2 regions of the Sphingomonas sanguinis genome follow, and region 2 is predicted to be linked to the other one. Evidence: riboswitches for the same ligand, from Rfam matches in the RefSeq annotation. Region 2 holds a riboswitch; the other holds the start of a gene.
The links. Region 2 has a riboswitch for fluoride ahead of KV697_RS19730 (voltage-gated chloride channel family protein). Riboswitches for the same ligand answer to the same signal wherever they lie in the genome.
Positions count from the first base shown of each region.

Region 1: linked by a shared signal. The riboswitch ahead of KV697_RS13525 (voltage-gated chloride channel family protein) and the one ahead of KV697_RS19730 (voltage-gated chloride channel family protein) in region 2 are both predicted to bind fluoride.

Region 1 covers NZ_CP079203.1:2,877,289-2,884,508, reverse strand. The annotation lists gene KV697_RS13540 (hypothetical protein) at 1-266, opposite strand, end outside; gene KV697_RS13535 (hypothetical protein) at 657-1,910, shown strand; gene KV697_RS13530 (DUF190 domain-containing protein) at 2,258-2,710, opposite strand; gene KV697_RS13525 (voltage-gated chloride channel family protein) at 2,667-4,025, opposite strand; fluoride riboswitch at 4,049-4,125, opposite strand; gene KV697_RS13520 (DUF305 domain-containing protein) at 4,289-4,654, shown strand; gene KV697_RS13515 (YncE family protein) at 4,656-6,095, shown strand; gene KV697_RS13510 (RNA polymerase sigma factor) at 6,097-6,606, shown strand; gene KV697_RS13505 (anti-sigma factor family protein) at 6,603-7,220, shown strand, end outside.
Region 2 covers NZ_CP079204.1:28,772-35,991, forward strand. The annotation lists gene KV697_RS19705 (MgtC/SapB family protein) at 1-360, shown strand, start outside; gene KV697_RS19710 (anti-sigma factor family protein) at 412-1,182, opposite strand; gene KV697_RS19715 (RNA polymerase sigma factor) at 1,179-1,688, opposite strand; gene KV697_RS19720 (YncE family protein) at 1,690-3,129, opposite strand; gene KV697_RS19725 (DUF305 domain-containing protein) at 3,131-3,529, opposite strand; fluoride riboswitch at 3,660-3,736, shown strand; gene KV697_RS19730 (voltage-gated chloride channel family protein) at 3,760-5,118, shown strand; gene KV697_RS19735 (DUF190 domain-containing protein) at 5,144-5,527, shown strand; partial or broken gene KV697_RS19740 (IS5 family transposase) at 5,903-6,709, opposite strand; partial or broken gene KV697_RS19745 (IS5 family transposase) at 6,810-6,959, opposite strand; partial or broken gene KV697_RS19750 (IS3 family transposase) at 7,019-7,220, opposite strand, start outside.

The DNA.
Region 1 (7,220 bases), on a different replicon from region 2:
CGCTCGTCGATGGCCTCGTCACGACCGAGGAGCCGATGGATCACCGTCATGCCGCCGTTCCCGCGAGGGCAGAAATCCGGCCCTCCGGCCATGACCACTTGGAGGCGCCCCTTCTCCACCAGACGGTCGATCGTGGCCGTATCCGGAAGGCGGAGGCTGCCGTCCGGGGCGATGGCCGTGAGCACGCGTCCCGAACCATCGAGGAGCAGCGGCAGTCTGCCGTACTGGCGGAGCGTGTACATGACGCCGCTGTCGGTCAGCAGCATGCAAGTGTTGTTCGGAACGTTCATGGAGGGCTTCCTTCCGCGGCGCGCGCGTCGGCGCTTCGCCGATCGCGATGCGATCCTCGTGCATTTCTTCTTCTGCAGGTTCGTTCGACTGGCGGGCCCTCTCGGACACGGCCCTGATGTCAGATGCCGTTTCCGGTCAGCTCGTGTCCGGGTGTCCGTCGGCGCTTGAGCCGTCGCCTTTCATGTCCATGCGCCCGCTCCGGCCGATCATCATCGTCATACTTTCGACTTCTATTCTGGACTGACTAAACGACTATACGCATGGTGTCAATGAATGTTCATTCATGCGCTGCGAAAACTCGAATGACCGTATTGTCATGCGACCTGCCGGGGGGTAGCGGCAGGTCGATGCAGGAGCGGGAGTTCATGACGGCGGACGGACTGGCGATCGGTGCCGAAAGGATCAGGGCCGAGGTGGAGAGATGGCTCACCTTCCCCGGAGGGTCTGACGGATTGGAGCCGCAGCGGCCTGGGATCGATCCCGAGCGAGAGGTCGATGCTTGGCTTTCCTTGGACGAGGCGTCGCGCGCTCGGCTGGAGGAACGGCTGAGGGTCCTGTCCCGGCTGCGTCGGGAGGGACGTCGGGGCGATGCTGCGCGCGTCGCGACCGAACTCGAGATGAGCAGGCCGAATGTCGTCCGCCTGATGAAGCGGATGGATGAGGTCGGGCCCGTTACGGGTCTCGTCACGCAGAAACGGGTTCAGGTGCCGAGATCCGTCATCCGGGACGGCTTCCCCGAACCTGTCGAGGAATGGCTTCAGGCCGAACTCGCCGCCCATCCCGCGATTTCGGCAAGCGATCTGGAGGCTCGTCTGAGGGAGCGGTGCCGCGTCGCCGCCGAATCCGTGGATCTGCCCAGCGCATCGGCGCTGCGCAGGCGCATCGAGCATCTCAGAAAGCTCGGCTTCGCCGTGGCCGAGAGCGGTCCACGATTGGGTCGGAGCCTTCTGGTCGACGCCGGATGGGTGGATCTCTGGGTCCAGGGTGGAAGCTCAACGGGATCGGAGCCAGGCCAGGTCCGCGTCATGTTCATGATCGACGTGGGCACCCGACTGATCTGCGGTGCCCACGCGTACCTAAAGCCGCATGCAGGGGAGCTGTCGGGACTGCTCGGAGACGTCCGGCGGAGGTTCCCGGACTTTGCCACCATGCAGATGCCAGTCGCAGATGCGGTCGAGACGGTGCGCTGGGTCGTGCCGTCCGAACTGTCCTCCCGGTCGTCCTTCGTAGGCGCCTACGTCCCAGCCGAACGCAGACCAAGGTTCCAGCTGGCGAAGCGCCACGTGCGTCGTCTGGAAACTGATCTGCTCAGCGAGATCGGCGACCGACTCGGTGGTCTCCGACTCAGCCCTCGCCCCGCCGCCGCCGATGCTTCGTCTCGCGTCCTGCCCGCCATTGGCGAGGCGGTCTACCTGCTTTCCCGGGAGGTGGAGAACCACAACGGCTCGATCGTGCGCACGCTGCTGGATCAAGGGGCGACATCCACCGTCGGGAGCCGAGGCCGGACCGCCAACACGGCCCGCGCGGACGCCTTGGTCCGCGACATCGTCGCCATGTTCGTATCGGTTTCCATCGATGACGACGTCCTGGAGCCGGCGGTCCGTCGCGCGTACTCCTAGGTGTAGCGGCTCGCAAACACGGCGGCGTCTGCTCGCCATCGGAGCGATTTTGTGCTCACGCTCTCTGCCACTGGCGGGCGGCATCGTGCTCGAATTAGCTGCCAGCGTGCTCGCCATCATCCGGCGCTGCTCGCAATCGGAGATGGCTGCCCACATCATCCGCTCCGGGCGGATGCCAAAGGCGGATTCATCTCACCGGCCGGATCGTCCCATTTCTCCGTCTCCAACCGGCCATTTTGAGAATGAGCAATCGGGAACATATTTTGGGAAACGACTGCTTCCATGCCGTCCAGCGGGCCTTGCGGACGTCAGCCGTCCCGACCATCCTTCCTTTACGGGAACGCCGATCAGGCTCTGGTTAGCTCAGTTTTGCGCGTGATAGTCCAATGCTCCAGTCGTTTGTAGACGATCACCTTGTCGCCGATCAGATCTCCATGCCGGCGACAGAAGAGGTCGAGCTGATCGCGATCGCCGACCAGTTCGACACAGATCGTCAGATGCGGATCGGCAATTTCCGAGCCGTTCTCCCGGATCGGTTCGTGATTGCTGAAGCCGTAATGGGTATTTTGCGCGACGGCGTTGATGATGCCGTCCGCCTTCGCGGTGCGAATCAGCTCGCGATAGAGCGGCTTTGCCCCCCAGAAGCGACGCGGGCCGATCTTGTCGGACGGTTTCAGATAGATGCGCAGCATCCCGACTTCGCGGTGATGGACGGTGAAACGATTGGGCATGACGGGCTTTCGACAGGAAACAGGATCAGGCGCGCGTGCGCCGGCGAGAAGCGCGGTGCGTGCGGGCATCGCGCAGGGTCGCGTCGGGTGTGAGGTGTGCGGCAGGTACCTTTGGCACAGCGACGCGCTGCGACAGGTAGATGCCGTTGTGGCCTGAGCAGAGGTAGGCGACGAAGCACGCGACTGCGATCGGCACCGCATAGGCCGCGCCGAACAACTCGATCCCCATGAACGTGCAAGCCAGCGGTGTGTTGGCCGCGCCCGCGAACAGCGCGACGAAGCCGATCGCTGCGAATAGCCCCGACGGTACTCCGAACATCGGCGCGAGCGCATTGCCGAGCGCCGCGCCGATAAAGAACAGCGGCGTGACCTCGCCCCCCTTGAAGCCCGCGCTCAGGGTCACGACGGTAAAGAGCAGCTTCAGCGCCCAGCTCCACGAGTGCGTATCGGGACCAAAGAAGCTGGCGATGGTCAGGCTGTCCGGTGTCGCGGCGAGCGTACCCAGGCCAAGATAGTCGCGGGTTCCGAGCAGCCAGACCAGCGCAATCACGGCCAGCCCGCCGATAACGGGTCGTAGTGGGCCATAGGGGATCACGCGCTTCAACCATCCGCCCAGCGCGTGATTGGCCTCGGCAAAGGTCAGCCCGGTCAGACCGAAGGCAATGCCGGCGACACCGGCCTTGGCGACGAGCAGCGCGTCGACCGGCACCAGCGCATCGACATGGTAGACGCCGTGATGAATGCCCCAGGCAAGACAGGTCCAGTCACCGACCAGCGCCGCGACCAGGCATGGCACCAGCGCGCGATACTCGACCCGACCGATCGCCAGCACCTCCAGTGCAAAGACCGCGCCCGCAATCGGCGTCCCGAAGACCGCGCCGAACCCAGCCGCGATCCCGGTCATAAGGAGGGTGCGTGTCGCTTCCGCATCCAATCTGAGCGCGCGTCCAAACCCGCTGGCAAGACTGCCGCCCAACTGCACGGCGGTGCCTTCACGTCCCGCCGATCCCCCGAACAGATGTGTCACGACCGTGCCGAAGAAGATGAGCGGAGCCATGCGCAGCGGCACGCCGCCCCCCGGTTCGTGGATTTGCTCGACGATGAGGTTGTTGCCGCCTTCGACCGAGCGCCCTGTCAGATGGTAGAGCAGTCCGACCACGAACCCGCCGATCGGCAGCAGGTAGAGCAGCCAGGGAAAGGCGAAGCGAAGCCGGGTTACGGCGTCGAGGCTCCGCAGGAAGGCCGCGCAGAGCGTTCCCACCGCTGCGGCCATCGGGACCAGGATCAAAGCCCACCGCAGTACCGACGTGGCATGGGTGCGGCGATCGCGAATGAACGCTGCCATGTTGAACTGGTCATAGAGATTGCGAAATGTCGCGCGCACGATTCCTCCTTGCTGCCTTGCGGCGCCTGGTAGGAATCATCGGCCCTTGCGAGGGCGGTTCGACCGAATGGCCCGGCGGAAATCCATCGCCGTGCCTGCGCATATGCTGTCCGACCGCGACCCGGTCAACCAACCGCAGAAGCATGAGACTATCGTTTTGGTGAGGACCGATAAAATGGCTTTGGCCACGGAATAAACCCCGACGAGCATCGTCTACGCTTTCGAGACCGATGCGCTGGAGGCTTATGCGTAGACGAGATTGGATGCTGGGTCTGACGGCTTCGGCCCTACTTACCGGCGCAGTCGCGGCCGCCCCCGCCGATGGCTACGCTACCATGATGTCTGTCGCGATGGACCGGATGATGGCGGGCATGATGGTCAAGCCGTCCGGTGACGTCGACCGCGACTTCGTGGCGATGATGCTTCCGCATCATCAGGGTGCCATCGATATGGCGGTGGCGGAGCTGCGCTACGGCCATAACGAGCAGCTCAAGCGCATCGCGCAGGAAATCATCATCGATCAGCAGCAGGAGATCGCCGCCATGAAGCTGGCGATCGGCCAGCCGCTACCGCCTTCGACGCCAGCCCCGACGCAGGGCGGCGACCACCATAGCCCTATGGAGCACTGACATGATCCGGACCATCCTGCGCTCGGCCGCCTTGCTGATGAGCGCCGCACCGGGCCTCGCCATGGCCCAGCAGGCGCCGTGGAACGCTAAGGACATGCCCGTCAGCCACCGCGACCGCGTCTATGCGTCTGAACAATTCTCCAACACGGTGTCGGTGACCGACCCGGCCGACAACCGGCTGCTCGGCGTCATCAAACTCGGCGATCCCCAGCCGATGAACTTCTCCCCGCTCTACAAGGGACAGGTGCTGGTTCACGGCCTGGGCTTCTCGCCGGACGGGAAGACCTTGGCGGTCGTGTCGATCGGATCGAACGCCGTGTCGTGGATCGACACCGCCACCAACACCGTCAAGCACACGACCTATGTCGGGCGCAGTCCGCACGAGGCGTTCTTCACGCCGGACGGCAAGGAGGTGTGGGTCACGGTCCGCGGCGAGGATTATATCGCCGTGCTCGACCCCACGACGTACAAGGAGACGGGGCGCATCAAGACGCCCGGTGGTCCGGGCATGACGATCTTCTCTCCCGATGGCCGGTACGGCTATGTCTGCTCTTCGTTCAATCCGGTATTGGCTGTGTTCGATGTCGCGACCCACGCGCAGGTCGGACAGGTGGCGCAGCCAAGCCCCTTCTGCCCCAACATCGCCGCGACGCCGGACGGCAAGCAAGTGTGGTTTACGCTGAAGGACATCGGCAAGACGGTCGCATTCGATGCTCGGCCACCCTTCGCGATCCTGAAGGTGCTGGATACCGGGCCTATCACGAACCATGTCAATTTCGCCCGCACGGCCAAGGGGCAGTTCGCGTATGTGACGGTCGGCGGAGAGAATGTGGTCAAGGTGTTCCGCACGTCCGACTTCACGCCGGTGGCAACAATTCCGGTCGGCAAGATGCCGCACGGTGTTTGGCCATCGGGCGACGGCCGGCGCGTTTATGTCGGGCTAGAGAATTCCGATGAGCTGGCCGCGATCGACACTGCCGGCAACACGGTCGTCGCTACCGTGCCGGTCGGACAGGCACCGCAGGCGATCGCCTATGTGTCGAACGCAGTTCCGACAGGCCCCGGCACCGACAATCTCCAGCCGCTCGGCACAGCGGGCAAGGCGCTGCATCTGACCATGGGGCCGATTGGCGGCAAAGGTACGGCAAGCAGCATCACCCTCTTCGACCAGGGCATCATTCAGGTCGTGCAGAGTGCCGTTACCGGTTTGCAGCCCAAGAAGCCTTACATGCTCGTACTGACCGCCAATGCGGACGGCAGCGGCGCTGTAGAGCCGCTTGCGAACTTCATGAGCAACCCGGCAGGTGCGGCGATCGTCAACGCATCGGGTCCGATCCGCCAGATCGTTCAGGGCAGCACCGCGACACCCCGGCGCTTTCTGGCGGTTGCGGAGGTGGTGAACGGCGCGCCGGGGCGCATCGTGCAGGTGCAGCGCGACTGAGATGGACCCGCTTGCCGCCGCGATCGAACCGCTGATCCCCGGGCTGCGCCGCTATGCCCGGTCGTGGTTGCGCGACCGGGTGATGGCGGATGACGTGGTGCAGGATTGCCTGGAGCGCGCGGTCGGGCGCTGGCGACAGCGACGGGGTGCGGAGGTCCGCCCGTGGGTCTATGCGATCCTGCACAATTTGTTGGTCGATCATCAGCGGCAGCATAGCCGGCGAGGTACGGCGGTTCCGCTCCACCTCGTGGACGACGCCGCGCTCGGCCGCCCGGCCGATCAGGACACAGGCCTGCACCACCGCGACCTGCTGCGCGCGCTTGATGCGTTGCCTGAAGAACAGCGAACGGTGCTGCTCCTGGTCTCGGTCGAGGGCCTGCCCTATGCGGAGGTCGCTGCCGTAGTCGGCGTGCCGCTGGGCACGGTAATGTCGCGCATATCGCGGGGGCGCGACCGTCTGGCGACCCTCCTCCGGGAGGGTGAACGGCCGCGATTGAGGAGCGTGCAATGACCAGCCCGATCGGCGAGGACGATCTGGCCGCATGGATCGATGGCAGGCTGTCGCCCGAGCGGCAGCGCCTGGTCGACGCCTATCTTGAAGGCCAGCCGGACGTGCATGCCCGTGTGCGAGAGCAGGCGGAGCAGGCGCGAGCCCTTGCATCCCTGTTCGCCCCCGTCGCGGATGAACCGATCCCGGCGACGATGCGCGTGGCAGCGATCAGGGGACGGCAACGGCAACCGCGTTGGCAGCTCGCCATCGCCGCGTCACTTCTGCTGGCGTTGGGGTTTGGCGGTGGCTGGTCGAGCGCGCGGTGGAGCGGCGAACCCCGCGCGGGCATCGCGGCGCTGGCCAACGAGGCGAGTGATAATTTCCGTGTCTATGCCGCCGACCGGATACGACCGGCGGAGATCGGCCCCGACCAGCGCGCCATGCTGATCCGATGGACCTCCGCTCGATTGGGTGAGCGCGTCACGATCCCGGACCTCAGCACGGCCGGCTATCGCTATGGCGGGGGGCGACTGGTCGCGACGCCCCACGGCCCTGCGGCACTGCTCCTCTACGACGGACCGCAAGCGTCGAAACTTGCGGTGCTGACGAGGCCCATGCAGATCGACAAGACCGCG
Region 2 (7,220 bases):
CTGGCGAGTTGCATCGCCGTTCAGGCGATCGTGCATAGTGGCTTGCCGAACGTGAACGCCGATGCCGCAGGACGGGCGATGCAGGGCATTCTGTCCGGCGTCGGCTTCATCGGTGCCGGTGCGGTGCTGCGGGTCGGCCAGGGTCAGGAAGTGCATGGATTGGCGACCGCCGCGTGCATCTGGGTGACAGCCACGATCGGCGCGGCAGCAGGGTTGGCGGTGTGGCCGCTCATCATCGGCGGGGTGAGCCTTGCAATGCTCGTCCTGTTCGTCGGCGCGCCGCTGGAACGCCGCATCCGCGAGCGAGCCCGTCTGACGCCGGCCGAGACCGACAGGAAGGATGTCGAGCGCAAGCCGTGATCGCGCTGGACCGCCCGGTGCCCGTCGGCGCCGGGAGGCGGCAAGGCGCTATCAGGACACAAGCGCGGCATCTGCCTGACGCCGGACTTCATCGGCGATCGGATGCAGTTCGGCCGCGGGTCGCTCGCCCACCACACTATAGCCGATCCCGTCGACCGCCCATGTGACCCGGCCCATGGTCCCGCTGGACGTACTGGTCATGCTCGCGGTCTTGTCGATCTGCATGGGCCTCGTCAGCACCGCAAGTTTCGACGCTTGCGGTCCGTCGTAGAGGAGCAGTGCCGCAGGGCCGTGGGGCGTCGCGACCAGTCGCCCCCCGCCATAGCGATAGCCGGCCGTGCTGAGGTCCGGGATCGTGACGCGCTCACCCAATCGAGCGGAGGTCCATCGGATCAGCATGGCGCGCTGGTCGGGGCCGATCTCCGCCGGTCGTATCCGGTCGGCGGCATAGACACGGAAATTATCACTCGCCTCGTTGGCCAGCGCCGCGATGCCCGCGCGGGGTTCGCCGCTCCACCGCGCGCTCGACCAGCCACCGCCAAACCCCAACGCCAGCAGAAGTGACGCGGCGATGGCGAGCTGCCAACGCGGTTGCCGTTGCCGTCCCCTGATCGCTGCCACGCGCATCGTCGCCGGGATCGGTTCATCCGCGACGGGGGCGAACAGGGATGCAAGGGCTCGCGCCTGCTCCGCCTGCTCTCGCACACGGGCATGCACGTCCGGCTGGCCTTCAAGATAGGCGTCGACCAGGCGCTGCCGCTCGGGCGACAGCCTGCCATCGATCCATGCGGCCAGATCGTCCTCGCCGATCGGGCTGGTCATTGCACGCTCCTCAATCGCGGCCGTTCACCCTCCCGGAGGAGGGTCGCCAGACGGTCGCGCCCCCGCGATATGCGCGACATTACCGTGCCCAGCGGCACGCCGACTACGGCAGCGACCTCCGCATAGGGCAGGCCCTCGACCGAGACCAGGAGCAGCACCGTTCGCTGTTCTTCAGGCAACGCATCAAGCGCGCGCAGCAGGTCGCGGTGGTGCAGGCCTGTGTCCTGATCGGCCGGGCGGCCGAGCGCGGCGTCGTCCACGAGGTGGAGCGGAACCGCCGTACCTCGCCGGCTATGCTGCCGCTGATGATCAACCAACAAATTGTGCAGGATCGCATAGACCCACGGGCGGACCTCCGCACCCCGTCGCTGTCGCCAGCGCCCGACCGCGCGCTCCAGGCAATCCTGCACCACGTCATCCGCCATCACCCGGTCGCGCAACCACGACCGGGCATAGCGGCGCAGCCCGGGGATCAGCGGTTCGATCGCGGCGGCAAGCGGGTCCATCTCAGTCGCGCTGCACCTGCACGATGCGCCCCGGCGCGCCGTTCACCACCTCCGCAACCGCCAGAAAGCGCCGGGGTGTCGCGGTGCTGCCCTGAACGATCTGGCGGATCGGACCCGATGCGTTGACGATCGCCGCACCTGCCGGGTTGCTCATGAAGTTCGCAAGCGGCTCTACAGCGCCGCTGCCGTCCGCATTGGCGGTCAGTACGAGCATGTAAGGCTTCTTGGGCTGCAAACCGGTAACGGCACTCTGCACGACCTGAATGATGCCCTGGTCGAAGAGGGTGATGCTGCTTGCCGTACCTTTGCCGCCAATCGGCCCCATGGTCAGATGCAGCGCCTTGCCCGCTGTGCCGAGCGGCTGGAGATTGTCGGTGCCGGGGCCTGTCGGAACTGCGTTCGACACATAGGCGATCGCCTGCGGTGCCTGTCCGACCGGCACGGTAGCGACGACCGTGTTGCCGGCAGTGTCGATCGCGGCCAGCTCATCGGAATTCTCTAGCCCGACATAAACGCGCCGGCCGTCGCCCGATGGCCAAACACCGTGCGGCATCTTGCCGACCGGAATTGTTGCCACCGGCGTGAAGTCGGACGTGCGGAACACCTTGACCACATTCTCTCCGCCGACCGTCACATACGCGAACTGCCCCTTGGCCGTGCGGGCGAAATTGACATGGTTCGTGATAGGCCCGGTATCCAGCACCTTCAGGATCGCGAAGGGTGGCCGAGCATCGAATGCGACCGTCTTGCCGATGTCCTTCAGCGTAAACCACACTTGCTTGCCGTCCGGCGTCGCGGCGATGTTGGGGCAGAAGGGGCTTGGCTGCGCCACCTGTCCGACCTGCGCGTGGGTCGCGACATCGAACACAGCCAATACCGGATTGAACGAAGAGCAGACATAGCCGTACCGGCCATCGGGAGAGAAGATCGTCATGCCCGGACCACCGGGCGTCTTGATGCGCCCCGTCTCCTTGTACGTCGTGGGGTCGAGCACGGCGATATAATCCTCGCCGCGGACCGTGACCCACACCTCCTTGCCGTCCGGCGTGAAGAACGCCTCGTGCGGACTGCGCCCGACATAGGTCGTGTGCTTGACGGTGTTGGTGGCGGTGTCGATCCACGACACGGCGTTCGATCCGATCGACACGACCGCCAAGGTCTTCCCGTCCGGCGAGAAGCCGAGGCCGTGAACCAGCACCTGTCCCTTGTAGAGCGGGGAGAAGTTCATCGGCTGGGGATCGCCGAGTTTGATGACGCCGAGCAGCCGGTTGTCGGCCGGGTCGGTCACCGACACCGTGTTGGAGAATTGTTCAGACGCATAGACGCGGTCGCGGTGGCTGACGGGCATGTCCTTAGCGTTCCACGGCGCCTGCTGGGCCATGGCGAGGCCCGGTGCGGCGCTCATCAGCAAGGCGGCCGATCGAAGGATGGTCCGGATCATGTCAGTGCTCCATATGGCTGTGGTGGTCGCCGCCCTGCGTCGGGGCTGGCGTCGAAGGGGGTAGCGGCTGACCGATCGCCAGCTTCATGGCGGCGATCTCCTGCTGCTGATCGATGATGATTTCCTGCGCGATGCGCTTGAGCTGCTCGTTATGGCCGTAGCGCAGCTCCGCCACCGCCATATCGATGGCACCCTGATGATGCGGAAGCATCATCGCCACGAAGTCGCGGTCGACGTCACCGGACGGCTTGACCATCATGCCCGCCATCATCCGGTCCATCGCGACAGACATCATGGTAGCGTAGCCATCGGCGGGGGCGGCCGCGACTGCGCCGGTAATTAGGGCCGAAGCCGTCAGACCCAGCATCCAATCTCGTCTACGCATAAGCCTCCAGCGCATCGGTCTCGAAAGCGTAGACGATGCTCGTCGGGGTTTATTCCGTGGCCAAAGCCATTTTATCGGTCCTCACCAAAACGATAGTCTCATGCTTCTGCGGTTGGTTGACCGGGTCGCGGTCGGACAGCATATGCGCAGGCACGGCGATGGATTTCCGCCGGGCCATTCGGTCGAACCGCCCTCGCAAGGGCCGATGATTCCTACCAGGCGCCGCAAGGCAGCAAGGAGGAATCGTGCGCGCGACATTTCGCAATCTCTATGACCAGTTCAACATGGCAGCGTTCATTCGCGATCGCCGCACCCATGCCACGTCGGTACTGCGGTGGGCTTTGATCCTGGTCCCGATGGCCGCAGCGGTGGGAACGCTCTGCGCGGCCTTCCTGCGGAGCCTCGACGCCGTAACCCGGCTTCGCTTCGCCTTTCCCTGGCTGCTCTACCTGCTGCCGATCGGCGGGTTCGTGGTCGGACTGCTCTACCATCTGACAGGGCGCTCGGTCGAAGGCGGCAACAACCTCATCGTCGAGCAAATCCACGAACCGGGGGGCGGCGTGCCGCTGCGCATGGCTCCGCTCATCTTCTTCGGCACGGTCGTGACACATCTGTTCGGGGGATCGGCGGGACGTGAAGGCACCGCCGTGCAGTTGGGCGGCAGTCTTGCCAGCGGGTTTGGACGCGCGCTCAGATTGGATGCGGAAGCGACACGCACCCTCCTTATGACCGGGATCGCGGCTGGGTTCGGCGCGGTCTTCGGGACGCCGATTGCGGGCGCGGTCTTTGCACTGGAGGTGCTGGCGATCGGTCGGGTCGAGTATCGCGCGCTGGTGCCATGCCTGGTCGCGGCGCTGGTCGGTGACTGGACCTGTCTTGCCTGGGGCATTCATCACGGCGTCTACCATGTCGATGCGCTGGTGCCGGTCGACGCGCTGCTCGTCGCCAAGGCCGGTGTCGCCGGCATTGCCTTCGGTCTGACCGGGCTGACCTTTGCCGAGGCCAATCACGCGCTGGGCGGATGGTTGAAGCGCGTGATCCCCTATGGCCCACTACGACCCGTTATCGGCGGGCTGGCCGTGATTGCGCTGGTCTGGCTGCTCGGAACCCGCGACTATCTTGGCCTGGGTACGCTCGCCGCGACACCGGACAGCCTGACCATCGCCAGCTTCTTTGGTCCCGATACGCACTCGTGGAGCTGGGCGCTGAAGCTGCTCTTTACCGTCGTGACCCTGAGCGCGGGCTTCAAGGGGGGCGAGGTCACGCCGCTGTTCTTTATCGGCGCGGCGCTCGGCAATGCGCTCGCGCCGATGTTCGGAGTACCGTCGGGGCTATTCGCAGCGATCGGCTTCGTCGCGCTGTTCGCGGGCGCGGCCAACACACCGCTGGCTTGCACGTTCATGGGGATCGAGTTGTTCGGCGCGGCCTATGCGGTGCCGATCGCAGTCGCGTGCTTCGTCGCCTACCTCTGCTCAGGCCACAACGGCATCTACCTGTCGCAGCGCGTCGCTGTGCCAAAGGTACCTGCCGCACACCTCACACCCGACGCGACCCTGCGCGATGCCCGCACGCACCGCGCTTCTCGCCGGCGCACGCGCGCCTGATCCTGTTTCCTGTCGAAAGCCCGTCATGCCCAATCGTTTCACCGTCCATCACCGCGAAGTCGGGATGCTGCGCATCTATCTGAAACCGTCCGACAAGATCGGCCCGCGTCGCTTCTGGGGGGCAAAGCCGCTCTATCGCGAGCTGATTCGCACCGCGAAGGCGGACGGCATCATCAACGCCGTCGCGCAAAATACCCATTACGGCTTCAGCAATCACGAACCGATCCGGGAGAACGGCTCGGAAATTGCCGATCCGCATCTGACGATCTGTGTCGAACTGGTCGGCGATCGCGATCAGCTCGACCTCTTCTGTCGCCGGCATGGAGATCTGATCGGCGACAAGGTGATCGTCTACAAACGACTGGAGCATTGGACTATCACGCGCAAAACTGAGCTAACCAGAGCCTGATCGGCGTTCCCGTAAAGGAAGGTCGGCCGGTACGCTGGCACGCCGACGAGTGCGCTGTGGGCCGCTCAGGTCGCGCGTTTTCCCGAAATATGTTCCCGATTGCTTTTTCCCGAAATGCGGCATCGGACATGGAGTTTCGGGAAAGGTCGGGCGCCTGAAAATCGGCGTGACCGAGCCCGCTGCTGTCGCAGCGGGTTCGGGTTCAGGAGCCGCGAGGTGATCGCATCAGCGGGGGCAGCGCTGCGCTGCTTGGATGGCTCCCACGCTGCCCCCGCTGCTGCCAGATGGGGTCATTTCTATTTGGCGAAGATTATGTCTTTTCTAAACGGCAGGAACAATAAAGAGAGGTGACAGATACAAATGACAGCTTTTTTGCTAGAGGCCGTTATGAACCTTGGCGATCGCGGTAGCCTGCTTCATCATGATGCAGGCGAAGACGACGACATGAAGTCCAGCGAGTGTTTGAGCGTGCGTTCAAAATCTTTGACGAGATGGCGGAAGTGGGTTGCCCAAGCGAATGACTGCTAGACGTCCCAGCGGCGCGGCAGGAGGACGAAGCCGCGCTTGGCCTGTGGCAGTTTGACGACTTCGAGCGCGATGCCATGCTTGTCTGCGGCATAGACGGCCCGCCCACCGGTATAGCCCTGGTCCACCCGGGCAATCTCGACCGTGGCGCCGTTGACCGCCTGTGCGGTGCGGACGAGCCACTCCACCTCGCCGCGATCCTCGGCGCTGGCTGGCGTGACATGGAGGGCCAGCAGATGGCCCAGCGTGTCGACGGCCATGTGAATCTTCAAGCCCTTCTTGCGCTTGGCCCCGTCATAGCCGGCACGCTCGCCGCTCTGAGGGGTCGATCGAAGCGTCCGGCTGTCGATGATCGCAGCGGGCGGCTCGGCCTTGTGCCCCGCGGACAGCCGCAGCACTGTGCGCGAGTCGTCCACCAGCGCCTCGAAGCAGCCAGTGCTGCGTCTGCTGGTACACTGCTGCCCGGGGCGGCAGATCGTTCGGCATCCACAGCCATGGCGCGCCCGTCTTCACAATGTAGCGAAGGCCGTTGAACACCTCCCGCAGGTCATGCTCCCGCTGCCCGGCATCCGCGCGTTGCAGCAGTAGGTACGGCGCGGCCAGCAACCATTCCTCGTCGCTGACGTCAGATGGATACGGCTTGCGGCGAATGCTCATCCCACCTCGGGTGAATCGGCAAACCTCTCAAGTCCATAACAGCCTCTATAGTCGGGACTCGTTCATCACAGCCAGGAGATAACGGTTGGGCGAGGTGGCAGCGCTTATCGTATCTAACCGGCTCGTAACGGGATTTTCGATCCAGTATGCAGGGCTCGATGCCCCTGGCCTGAAGAGCGTCGCGGAACCAGTCGGCGTCGTAGCCGCGATCATCGAGCAGCGCGGTCGCGCCGGTGTAGTGGCAGACCTGCGGTCATGAAGAAGCTCAAGGTTGAGCTGCTACCCGTTCTTGGACCTCTCTGCTGGCCGTCATTCAGCATCTGCCGGCAGCGGCGGTCCATGTGCCGCTGACCGGTTCACCAACGATATCGGCGTCTTGTTGCCGATGGCGCTATGCGGTCGCACCTCGCTGTAGTCTCTGCGCCACTCCTTGCATTTTCGGGCCGCGTCGTCGAGGCTCATGAAACAGTGCTGGTTCAGGCACTCCGCTCGGAACTTGCCGTTGAAGGAT